DNA from 2 places in the Cohnella yongneupensis genome. Region 2 is predicted to be linked to the other one. Evidence: riboswitches for the same ligand, from Rfam matches in the RefSeq annotation. Region 2 holds a riboswitch; the other holds the start of a gene.
What was found. A riboswitch is a leader RNA that binds a small molecule or an ion and turns the genes downstream of it on or off. The one in region 2 is predicted to bind cyclic di-GMP.
Positions count from the first base shown of each region.

Region 1: it holds a riboswitch for cyclic di-GMP, as region 2 does, so the genes downstream of both, ACFPQ4_RS15655 (PilZ domain-containing protein) here and ACFPQ4_RS13410 (DUF342 domain-containing protein) in region 2, are expected to answer to the same signal.

Region 1 covers NZ_JBHSNC010000048.1:25,057-31,596, reverse strand. Annotated here, with positions in the region: gene ACFPQ4_RS15660 (histidine kinase N-terminal 7TM domain-containing diguanylate cyclase) at 1-1,399, shown strand, start outside; cyclic di-GMP riboswitch class I at 1,496-1,583, shown strand; gene ACFPQ4_RS15655 (PilZ domain-containing protein) at 1,693-2,394, shown strand; gene ACFPQ4_RS15650 (O-antigen ligase family protein) at 2,532-4,766, shown strand; gene ACFPQ4_RS15645 (hypothetical protein) at 4,928-5,110, shown strand; gene ACFPQ4_RS15640 (endo-1,4-beta-xylanase) at 5,179-6,540, opposite strand, start outside.
Region 2 covers NZ_JBHSNC010000042.1:18,619-25,158, reverse strand. Annotated here, with positions in the region: gene ACFPQ4_RS13420 (TOTE conflict system archaeo-eukaryotic primase domain-containing protein) at 1-278, opposite strand, end outside; gene ACFPQ4_RS13415 (helix-turn-helix domain-containing protein) at 871-1,044, opposite strand; cyclic di-GMP riboswitch class I at 1,320-1,405, shown strand; gene ACFPQ4_RS13410 (DUF342 domain-containing protein) at 1,532-3,397, shown strand; gene ACFPQ4_RS13405 (HD-GYP domain-containing protein) at 3,351-4,412, shown strand; gene ACFPQ4_RS13400 (diguanylate cyclase) at 4,492-5,763, shown strand; gene ACFPQ4_RS13395 (PilZ domain-containing protein) at 5,797-6,171, shown strand.

The DNA.
Region 1 (6,540 bases), on a different contig from region 2:
AGGAAGAGGCTCTCAGTTGAAGCCTAGCAAGTTGTTGCTCTACATTTCCCCTTCGATCTTATGCATTATCGTTTCCATGTGGAATCCGGACCATATTTTCATGTCGCCGGTGAGCGGCAGCTATCTGGAACGAATGTACGGACCGATGTTCTGGTTGTTAGTCCTCGTGCAGTTCGCCTATTTCTTTACCGCGCTCATGAATATGTTCCAGGCGATGAAGGCTGTGACCGCGGTCTATCAGCGCAAGCAGCTGGCTTTGGCGCTGATCGGGATGTTCGTGCTCACGGGCTTCGGCTTGCTCGACGTGCTCGTCAATGTGCTTCTAGATCGTTGGTTGCCCGTCGTGCCGGGGTTGACGGCATCCGGTATTTTGCTGTCGGATTTGTGCTTCGTCATCGCGATTTACCGTTTCGGCATGCTCGATCTTCTCAGCATGGCGCAGCGGGATTTAATCGAACATATGACGACGGGCATTATCGTAATCGACGACAACTGCAAAGTGCTCGAAATCAATCGGGGCGTATCTCCGTTCGTCCAGACATCCAAAGGCGAAGTGTTCGAGATGGACAAGTTTCTGTCGCCGATGCAAACGCAAGGCGAAGTATACGAATTTCTGTATCGCTATAACCATCATCCATACGAAAGAATTCAAATGGAATATGCGATCCAGGACGCTGCCGGCAGGCACGTGTCGATTCAAATTTCGCCGATATTGGACGAGCGCAAGTCGTTGCTCGGACGCATGATTACGTTCCACGACGTTTCGGAGCTACGCAAGCTAGTCGATGAGATGAACCGCAAGAACGAGGCGCTGCACGAGCGGAACTTGGAGCTGATCACGATTCAAGAGGAGCTGTTCCGGGTCAATACGAAGCTGGAGCAGATGGCGATTACGGACGTTCTTACGGGATGCTATAACCGAAGGTATTTATTGCAGCAGATGGAGCACGAAGTACTGCTCAACGTTCGTTATCAAATCCCGTTCTCGGTATTTTTGTTCGATATCGATTTCTTCAAGCAAATCAACGATCGCCATGGGCATTTGGTCGGTGACGAAGTGCTCCGAAGCATCGCCGATATTGTACGCTCGAAGCTTCGCAGGACGGATATATTGGCTAGATATGGCGGCGAAGAGTTCACGGTCTATTTGCCGCATACGAATCGCGAACAGGCGGAGCTTTTGGCCGACCGGATCATGCATGCGGTAAGCTCGAACATAGTTATGGCTGGAGATGAGCAGGTACAAGTGACGATCAGCATGGGCGTCGTCTCCGAATATAGCGAAGAAGTCAGTATCGAAGACCCGAAAGAGTACTTACGAGATCTGTTCAGTCGGGTGGACGCGGCACTGTACAAAGCCAAAAACGAAGGTCGAAATCGCGTAGTAACTGCCTATTAATACCAGCGCGAAAAATAGCGTTTTTTTAGAAATAATAGTTACTTAGGTCTCGCAATTGTGTTACAATCATTTCCAAGATATAAGCGATAGAAGTGGCTACGATAATGGCAAACTTGCTGAAAGGCAAGGACGCAAAGCTACAGGGTCTAATGTTCGCGAGAACGATGACAGCCTGGCTGCCGATGAGTCCCGTACGCGGGGATTATTAGGTATATCAGGCAGCTTCCCTTACGGAGGCCGCCTTTTTTTTAGATCGAAACGAGATTCTGCGGAATCGGAGAGGTGGTTAGCGGATGTCTCAAGCTGAAAATTCGAAACCGGTAGCAGCGGATGATAGAGATCTTCTGCCCTTAAACGTACTGTTACACTGCCGGACCGTCGTAGAGAGCGCGAACGTCGTCACGACGGGCGTAATGACTCACGTCGAAGGCGAGCTGTTCGAAGTCGAATTGCACGATTTCGAACAATTCGAATTGGGCGAGACGGTTAAGATTACCGTTTATTCTCCAGCAGGATTGCAGTCCATCCAGTCCATCGTATTCGCAAAATACGAAGGCGCGATCGCGCTGCTCCAACCGCCGAATTTGCAAAAGCGATTCAAGGAAAGACGCGAGCATCCGCGCATCTCGATTAACGGCAACGCGCAAGTGTTTAGCGCCGTAGCGGAGACGGGCGAGGAAATTCGGTTGGAACAACCGCTAGAGCTCACGGTTCATGACATCAGCCTTTCCGGTATCGGATTCTCGGGACCGGATGCAACTCAAATTAACCGCAACATGAAGCTTAAGGCGATTGTGGAAATCGGCTTCGGCTTCAGCTGCGAGCTAGAAATCATTCGTCGCGAGAGACAGGAAGACAAAGTGCTTCTCGGGGCGAAAATGCACGTTATAGAGCCGGATATGATGCGTCCGCTCAGGGCGATGATCTTGCGGCATCAAGTGGAAAAGCATGCGGAGCTTCGCCGGGAATCTCAGAAAAAACGGTTCATTAAGTGACGAACGGTCGATTGGCATCGCTATAATAAGGAACGAAAGGCCCCTAGCGGGCCTTTTTTTAATTGATTGCGCACCTTAACCTAGAGGAATAACGTCTATTCTTAAGACTAGAGAGCAAGGTTACTCGGAGGGATAGCGTGAGAAAGTCGCGTTTGGAGGACGGAATACGGGGACTGCAGCGGCTAGCCGCGCCCCTTGGATTCGGGTTCGTCGTTATTACGCTCGGCTGGGCGGCTTATCGGTCAGGGTTATTTTTCGATAGCGATCTTTACGGTCTCGCGCGAATGCTATTCATCGGCGGGTTATTGTGGGCCTTGTTCGTACCGATCAGGGGAAGAACGTTGGACGTTATGCCGGGGATGATTTTCCCGCTTAGTTTATCCGCGCTATATGCCTTAACGCTGCTGGCTAATCCGGTTTCCGTTCAAGGATCGACGGACGCCGCGCTTCGCTGGTTAGCTTATGCGTGCTGGGCAATGCTGCTGGCGGCGATCTGGCGCAAGGAAAGCAACCGTCAATGGGGCAAGGCGGCTATTCAAGCGACGGGTGTATTCGTGCTTGTCAGCGGTTGGTTAGGCTGGTTCGGCGCGTACGCGCATCCCGAAATCGTGCTCAGGTTCAACGATCCCGAGCTTTCGGCTACGGGAACGCGGCTCGCGGGCTTCTTTCAATATCCGAACGCGTACGGCGCCCTATTGGCGACGTTCCTGCTCATGCAGCTGCAAGCTTGGACCGCCGTTGACAGTAAGCGTTGGCAAAGCCGGCTTGCCGCTTGGACTGCCGTTTTTTATGGCGGGGCCTTACTGCTAACCGAGTCGCGAGGCGCGTATGCCGCGTTGGTGCTCGGACTTGCGATAGCATTCGGGAGCGCGAAGGCTGGCAGCCGGGTCAAATGGGTGCTTGCCGTAAGCATGACCGCCGCGGGCTCCACGCTGCTGGCGCTTCTCGCGTGGCACTGGATGCCGTCGGCGGAAGGCGGGGGAGCACATCCATCCTGTGCAGGAATGGTCGGGGTAACGGTATGCGGTTTATTAGGCGGAGCAGCGTTCGCACGCGTACGCGGAAGGCTTACAGCCGGTGAAGGAAAGGCTGCCAAAGGACCATTGCCGAGATGGCTTCCATGGGCGACATCGCTGATCGGAGCCGCTGCTTTATGCTGGCTTTGGATAAGCTCGGAAGGCGAACGGCTGTCCGGCCATTTCCAGACGGCTGCGTCTCGCTGGTTGTTCTATAAGGACGCGTGGGGGATGTTTTTGGATCGGCCGTGGTTGGGTTTTGGCGGGGATAGCTGGCGCGAAATGCTTGGCTTGTATCAGAGCGAGCCTTACGTCGGAAACGAAGTCCATAGCGGCTATCTATCGTTGATACTGGACACTGGCATCGTTGGCTTGGCGTTAATGCTCGTCATGTTCGGGTTTGGTGTGCGAACGTTATGGCGCAAAGAGAAGGCGGCGATCGCGCCGGCTGCTTTATTGCTTGTCCATGCGCTGATCGATTTCGATTGGTCCTATGCGTTCGTCTGGTTATTGTTGATCGCATGGTTTCAAGTTCATGCGGGTGGCAGGGGGAATGCGAGAGATGCGGGAGCTGTGGGCCATTCGATAGATGCGAGCCATACGTGGAGTACAGCCGGTGTGTTGGTGCCAAGGAAGATGCGCAGCCCCGGCGTCTGGACTCGGCGCCTAGGCTGCGCATGCTTGCCCGCGCTGCTGGCCGCAGGCGCGGCGGCAGGGCTGTGGGCGGCGTCGCGATCGGACGCCGCCGCCACCGCGTACGGCAATGCCGCGATCGCGGCATCGCCGGAAGCACGCGCCGCGCATCTGCGCGCGGCGCTTGAAGCGAATCCGGCCTATGCCGGGATTCGCCTGGGGCTCGCGCCGCTCCTGCCGTTGCGGGAGCGGGCGAGCCTGCTGGCGGCGGGACTGCGGTATGAGCCGCAGTCCGCGCCGCTGCACTTGCAGCTCGGCATAGCTTATGCCGAGCTGGGAGACGTCGCGCAAGCAAGCGATAGCTTGCGCGAGGCGGTGCGGCTGGATCGTTTCAGCCGCGAAGGGCAGACCGCCGCGCTCGCGGCGATGGCGAACCTGGCGGCATTCCGCCAGGAAGCCGGCGACGCTAACGCGGCCAACGAAGCCGCGGCCGCCGGGGCGGCGTTCTACGCGCGCTATCGCGAGCTCGCCCGGCAAGTCGCCGCAATGAAGCATCCGGCGAACGACCGGCAATTCGCGCTCACGATCGCCGCGAATTTTCATGCCGCCAGATGCCTGCTGATTTTGAACAGACGCGATGAAGCCGACGTGTTGCTCCGAGAAATCGTCCGCCTCGACGACGGCGACTGGCGGGAGAGGGCGCTTAAGCTTTTGGACGAATAAATGGATGGGCGGATAGGAGATTGTCCGTAGTGGCTTGTCGCTGAATCACATACATTGAAGCAAATAGCGACAAGGAGTGATTCCATGGCCGTCAAACGTCCAAAGCCGCCCATGCCCGATTCCGGCAAATCCCGAATCGTCCGACCGGCTTTTTCGCTCGTTTGTCCAGAGGCGGCACGCTTGTCTCGACCGCGGATTTCGACCGCTTCGGCGTTGCCCGGTTTAATAATATCGGAACGTTAACGACGATCTCGTATACGCTTCGCCTGTTCAGCCCGGCGGGCGTGTTGTTCCGTACGCGGACGATTCCGGCCGGCGTCGAAACGTTCGCGATCATCGGCTAATCGGCTAAACAACGGCAAGAAGGCATCCCTACAAATGTAGGGATGCCTTCTTTACATACGTGAGTCAATTATTTGCTCCAAAGCCTTTTCAGAATGACTGCAGCTTCAGCGCGAGTGAGGAAGCCTTGCGGCTCGAGCTTGCCGTTCGTACCTTGAACGATGCCGGCGCCTACGAGCGCGCTCACGCTATCTCGTGCGTACGGCGATACGGATGCCGCGTCGCTGAATGCTGCCAGCGAATCTGCAACCGGCAATGTTTTGCCGGCGGCTTTCGCTGCGCGTGCTGCGATTACCATCATATCCTGACGAGAAATTTTGCTGTCAGGTAGGAACAGGTTGTCGCCAGTGCCTTGGATAATGCCGAGTTGCTTAGCGATTCGAACCGCGTCGTAATAGTAGTCCGAATCGTTCACATCGTCGAACATCGTTGCCGCTTCATCCGTGCCGCGTAGCTCTAATGCGCGAACGAGCAACAAGAGGAAGTCGGCTCTCTTGATGGAAGCGTTAGGAGCGTAAGTCGTTGCGGAAGTGCCGTTAATGATGCCGTGTGCGGCCATCGCTTCGATCGCTTTTTGTGCCCATGGCACGGAAGCAAGATCTTCAAACGTTTTCACGACGTATGCGACCGCATAGTTGCTGAAGTGCGTCGTTTTGAATTGAACCGTACCGGTCTTCGCATCGTAATGAGCGTTCGTTACCGGAGTAGCTTTGCCATTCCCGTCAATGTACCAAATGACGATATTATCGGGATTGTTCAGTTCCTCCGCCGTCGGCGTGTACGGTACGGATACCGTTACCGGTGCGCTCGGATTGTTCCAAGCGATAACTTTGCCGCCAACCATCGCTTCGAGGTTAAGAACCGGACGGTCGCCGATTTGTTCGCGGATCGCATCGCTAAGCCCTGTCGTAGGGGTATCGGATAAGCGAATTGTCACTTTGTCGGAAGTTCCGACGTCCGTATTAGAGAGCATGTTGCCCGGAAGATCGATCGTGCCGTTCTCCGTCTTGATCGAGAGTACGGTTGAATTCGAATCCTTCAGGTTAGCAACCGGAATTTGTACTCCGTAAGCCGTTGCGCCTGCCTGGGCAGGAACCTCTAAAGTAACTTGCTTTTTGCCGTCTGCATTTGCAGGGGCTTGTTGCAACGCCGACGTCAGCATGTCTTTCGATACGTTAGCGGTAGAGACGCCATTCTCCGTTGTGACGACTGTCTTAATGGTCACTTGGCCTTCTTTCGTCTCTATCGTGGTTCCGCCAACGATTGGCGTTGCATCGCCACCACCGCCACCGCTAGTCGACCCTGCGGCCGCAAGCTGCAACGTACCGATCTTGAATAGATCCTGATAAGCCGTTCCGGTAGCGTCATTCCAAGCGAACGCGCCAATGCGCACACCGGCTTTCGCGTCGTTTACCTGAACGTCAAAGCCCAT
Region 2 (6,540 bases):
AAATCCATGGCAAGAAACCAACAAGTCTCATCTTGAAGCATAGGATATAAACCTATGGTTCGATTTTTCTTAGCATCGAGATGCCGGGAGATAATTTCATTTGAAATAGATTCAAATGCTTGATGTACACATTCCGAGCATTTGATTTGCAGCTTTTTGCAAACAACCGTCCACTCATTCTGACAAGCTGGTGAATACCCGGATTTTCCGGCTTTGTTCGTCCATCGAACGGGATAGACATCCTCTCTCCCACGAAATAGAGAACGGAATAAGGCTATTTTTAGATAAAGATTGCGTCGGAGGTATCGTTTCCTCTAGATTTGTATAATTGGAAAGTTGGAGCTTTAGGGAACGATTCTCCTGTTTAAGAGCTTCTATTTCTTTCAAAGCCTTAAATAATTGTTGCTCCAGGTCATTACTCATACTGTCTCCAGAAATAAGAGGATTTGGTCGTATCTCTATTCTATCATAGGGGATAAGATTGATATGAATAACCGACTCTCCAACTTATAGTAGAAGAGACGGTTAAGCATAATTTGAATCAATATTTAATAGTGGGATGCAGCGGGAGATTGAGAATTTACTAAAAAGTGAGTTATCACAAGCCCATTATGAATTATATCTTGAGATGGAAGAGATCATCAATTTTCGCAATACTCTCCTAGAACAGTGGCTATACATTGCTGACTAAAGGATGGGGTTCAGTTATCGAGAGAGTTACTATAATCTGTCAGGAGGCAACTTGATAAAAGATCGTTTTGATATTGGATATTCCTTATCAATGCGATCTTTATTTTGGATTCTTCGATTAATGTTGGACTCTGATATTCAATTTGTGAATCAGTTAAGCAGAATAGCCAGTCCTCTCCGTTATTCTAGTTCATATTCATTTTCTACAAGCTTGAACATCTCTGAAGGCATAGTGTTAAGAGCCTTTGACAATGAAAATATCGTATTAAGGGTCGGTTGGCAAATGCCTCTTTCCAACATTGAAATGTATGTCCGGTCAAGGTTACTCTTAAAGGCAAGCTCCTCTTGGGACATTTTTTGGTTAACTCTCAAGGACTTAAGAATTTTGGCGAAAGATAATTCTAAAGTCAAAATCACACCCCCCCAAATTTTTTATTATGATTCATAATGTCGGAAATTTCCACATAATATACTCTACAATAAGGGTTTATTTTGGCAAAACTTTGTAGTAATATTGAATCGCAACTAGTACTAACGATACAAAATGACACTAACTATTATGGGCATTGTCGCATTAAGTTCAGTCATGCGGATAATTGTTGAAAAATGACATGAACTCCATATTTCTCATATCGAAATGGCAAACCTATTGAAAAATAGGGACGCAAAACTATGGGCCTAAGGAAGTTGATTCTACGGTCGCCAAGTTGCCGAAAGTGAGGTGAACGTATCTAAAACATCACTTCTTTGGATGTTTTTTTATTTTCTCTTACACAAGACCCGTACAATAATTGAAAATTCGAAAATCCAGATTCTAATTGACTAGTAGTGAGGTGTTCCCATGTCAGGACATATCAGTGAACAAGAAATCATTAATTTGTTGAAAAAACTTGACGAAGCTCCCAGTTCTGAGGTGCGTGAAGAGGCTGGATCATTCTCAGCTACTACTCAAGCAGCAGACGCAAATACTGTGGTCACTGATGGGTCTATTAAGGTTGAACAAGCTAAGATTATTGTTGGAAACCCCTCCAATGGGGGTAAGTATCCGGTTATTAACGCAACGCAACCAGTCAAGTTAATGGTGGATGGAAAACAGGTCTCTAAAGAGACGAAGGTTACATCCGAAAGCGTGATTAACTGGGAAATTGAAGAAAAGCCTTTATTTGAGATAACCATATCGGATGACAAAATAGAAGCATATCTATCGATTAATCGGGTACAAAGACATGCTTGGATATTAACTGAGAAGTCCCCTTCGTTAAAAGTGACTTTGACTGCTGAGGAAGATATAACTATTGTATTGGAAATGTTGAGTTTACAAGATATTATTGCGGCAGTTGAAAATATGAAGATAAAAATGAATCTTGATGTTGTAGCGATTCAAACGGAAATACTTCAACCTTCTTTTCAACCAGTAACCATTGCTAGGGGTAAAGCCCCCGTCCAAGGGCGAGATGCACAACTTGATCTATATTTCCCTAAAAATATCGAGAACGTATTCACTGAGGTCAGAGGTTATATAGACTATAAAAATCATATGAACATTCCTTCCGTCAAGAACAGAGATGTTATGGCCAAAAAGACCCCTCCTGTCGAAGGCCAGGCGGGGTGTGACGTTTTCGGAAACGTGTTGCTTCCAGAACCAGTCAAGGACATTCGTATTGCAGTAAAGGATACTGTCGAGGTAACGCCTGATTCCATCGTCATTGCTCTAAAGGAAGGTCGACCTAAAGTTACTGGAAATCAGATCAAATACTTTGATATCAACACGGCATTTATCGTACCAGGAAACGTTGATATGCAGACAGGAAATATTGTGTTTGCTGGTGATGTGATCGTGTATGGCGATGTCACGGACAACATGATCATTGAGTCACTTGGAAACATTTATGTGGCTGGCAGTGTTTTCAATGCAACATTGACCGCGACTGGCAGTATCGCAGTCAAAGGCAACATAGTAGGAAGTAATTTGTATTCAGGGTATTTCGGAATGCTTTACAACCGGCTCTATAACAGTTCTAAACAATTGATTGAAATACTTGAAAAAATGCTGGAAAGTACGAAGCTATTGCTATATGAGTTAGCCAAGAAAAATATGCAGGTACGTTATGGACAAGTCTTAGTACTGATTACGGAAAGCAAATATCAGCAAGTTGAGAGCGTTATTAAAGAATTGTTAGGCGTAATTTCTAGTATTCGATCTTACAACAAAGATGATTTACAACAGTTGAACAACTACTTGGAACTATTTCTGCAACCAACAAAAATGATTGAGATAATGACTGCGCCAAGAATGGAAGACTTCTTACGTATTCTGAAAGAAGCATATATGAGAGTCGCATTAAGTCAAGAAACGAATGTGCAAATTGTCATCAATCAGGGGCAAAAATCAATCCTCAAGTCGAATGGAGACATTCTCATTCGTAAAGAAGGAGTGATCCAGTGCGATCTCTATTCAGCGGGGAACATTGTTTTCTTTTTGGACAATTCCGTATGCCGGGGTTCCAAACTTGAGGCGGGAGATACCATATCGGCAATGCTTGTAGGTGGGATGACTGGGGTATGGACAAGCCTTAAAGCTGCTAAGAAAGTTATTGTGAAGAAAATGTTTGAAGGAAAAATCATTGTGGATCGGTATAGTATGGACATCTTTGAACCAGTTGAAGAAAAAACGTTTGACCGCAATAGTATTAGACAGATGGCATAAGAAAGACGTGATTCCTATCGATAATACATGGTTTATTGGGAGAAGATTAAACAACAATATCTATTCCGAGCAGGGCAGCTTGCTTCTGCCAAAAAACAGTATTTTGGACATTCACCATCTTGAACTTCTACGTCAACATGGTATCGAGGTCTGGGCAGACGATACCGAACTAGTTACCGATGTAATCGTTGATGAAGCGATATCTGAGGTTCAGTCGATCTATGAAAAGATACAGAAGAATTCCGGTCAACTTTCAAATCAAATTATCCGTCAAATTGTTATGCCGAAAATCAAAGAATTGTGTTTCAATAAAAACCTTTTAAACGTCATATTGGAATTAAGCAAGAAGGATCATTATACTTATCGACATTGTATCGGTGTTGCAGTCATCTCCTACTTAATTGGACAATGGTTGGGGTTAAAAGATGAGGGACTGAATGATCTCGCCGTCGCGGGGTTGCTACATGACCTTGGAAAAACCAAGATCCGTGACTCGATCTTGAAAAAAGAAGATAAACTCAGTGCAGAAGAGTATTCAGAAATGAAACGCCATACTTACTTGGGGTATGAAATGATTACTAATCTTTCAGGCATGACTGAACAACAAGCCTTAGTTGCTCTTCAGCATCATGAACGGGAAGATGGCAGCGGTTATCCTTGTGGGGTCTGTGGTGATAAGATCACGTACTTTAGCAAAATTGTAGCGGTTGCCGATGTCTTCCATACGATGGTTTCCGAGCGGGTGTATAAGAAGCCAGTTCCCTTATACCAAGTGTTTCAAGAAATCTATCAACGCGCTTTCGGATTATTCGATCCAATAATTGTTCAATGCTTTATAACCAACGTCATGAACAGAATGATCGGGGATTTGGTTCTTTTATCAGACGGTCGAGTAGCTCGCATAGTTATGCTCCATTCAGATGACTTGATCAATCCACTGGTTGAGTACCAAGGACAATATTATGATCTGCGGCTGTCTAAAAATAAAATCTTGGGCTTTGCCAGCAACGAGTAACGAATGGACACTCTATTACCAATAGCTTTGGAGCGTATCATTTAATAAAAAATCTGATTAACCGGGTGAAATTACACTTATGGACGCCCTCTTTCATGCAAGCGCTCTGGATCAATTGGTTTTTGAATCCATGCTCGAACCCGCAGTCATTATCAACAAAGAAGGGATCATAACATCTATCAATCGAACTGGGTTGGACTCGCCGATTTATGATCTCCAAGAACTAGGAAAGCACTTGAATCAAAGCTATTTGGAGTTTTACAAGGATCAGGAAGATCTTCTAATTGGTATTACTCACGTGCTCCAGGCTAAGGAAACGACCTACAGTCAGAAGGTCATTCATGATGATTATTCTTTTTTGATTCGAATTATATCCTTAAAGCGTCAACCATCTGAAGAAATATTGGGTGCACTGATCGTGTATATCGATACGACCGAACAAAGAAGACTAGAAGAAATATTCACAACGGGCGCAAAGCAATTCAGACTCATTGCCGAGCATTCCAAAGATATGATCAAAGTGACGGATACTGAAGGGAATGTCGAATATGCCTCACCTTCGCATGAAGCTGTTCTGGGGTATATTGATCAATCGAATGTCTTTGACTACGTCCATCCAGAGGATGTGATTCGATTAAAGCGTTTGATCAGCGAGACATTAGAGAGCGGAGAATCTAGCCAATTGGAACTGCGCAAAAAAGGGAAAAGTGGCGATTGGATCTGGGTTGAGACCGTATGCTCACCTGTCGTTTCAGACGATGGCAGTGTGCGTGATATAGTTCTTATATCGCGGGATATTACGGAAAGAAAGCAGTTGCAGTTCGAGCTCGAACAGATGGCGTACTTTGATTTCTTAACAGGACTGTATAATCGAAGGAAAATGAGAATGGCAATGGAGGAGACGCTTGAACAATCTTCGAATAATGGCGAACACTTTGCTATACTGATCATGGACTTGGATAAATTCAAATGGATTAATGATACGTATGGTCATGATACTGGAGATCTTGTATTGAAGGAATTCGCCCACCGCCTTCTTGGCTGCAAAAGCGAAAAAGACATCGCGGGTCGTTTAGGCGGTGATGAATTTACCGTTATATTGAAAACCATCAATGGGAGTGAAGATATACATCATTTCATCAGACGGTTTCAACTAGTACTCCGTGAGCCGTATACGATCCCTTATAAGGAAGAAAGCGTCCAAATCAAATCGAGTGTTGGATATTCCATATATCCTCATCATGGTGATTCCGTAAAGAGTCTTTTGAAACACGCCGATAACTTATTATACCGGGAAAAACGAAAACCGATTAAGGCGCTGACCGCAAGACTTTTGAGGAAGTCGAAGTAAATTGCTGCGATCAATAGCAAGGAGAGGTCAAAAATGCACTTCAGCAGACGTGATGAACCCTTTCGATATTGCTTTCCCGAACCTTTGAAGGGTGAATTTCAAATCACAAAAATAAATGGTACTGAGGTGGAGAGCCATTTTGGTAACATGAAAATCCTTGATATTAGTTTGCATGGAGCCAAAATATTTACGGAATACGACTTTCAAATAACCGGGAATGAAATTGAGCTGACCTTGCATTTTCAAATCATGTCTATTGAATTTTCGATTCCAGGTGTTCTTGTCCATCAAGAGATTCATGGACAGGGATTCGATTGCGGCATTCATTTGAACACAGATGAAGCGATCCGCGAGGCGATTACAGGTGAACTAAAGGCGTTCGCTTGGAAGTTGGTAAAGGAAAAGTAAATAGACGGCATCAATTATGGCGGTACAGGAATGTGATATGACTTCTCTTTCGGGATTCAGGAGCTTAGCGATACGGCTCGCTCTCAAGGGCGAAGTCGGGCATCTTATTGCCTCTTTTTCATCACGTTGTAACTTTTAAAGACGAATTTAGATCAAGCGTGCAATTTGATTTTCACAGAAAATAGCCTAATCCTCCGCCATTGTACAGAAGGAATTAGGCTAATGTCGGTGAACCAATCGGATTGGCTCCGCCAATCCAATTGGCGAAGAGACGGCTTTTTCCCGCCAAATAATCAGGCGGCGAACACTATCAAACCGAATTTACCTCACTAAATTAATAGCAATCATTCCATTGCATAAGTACAGAAG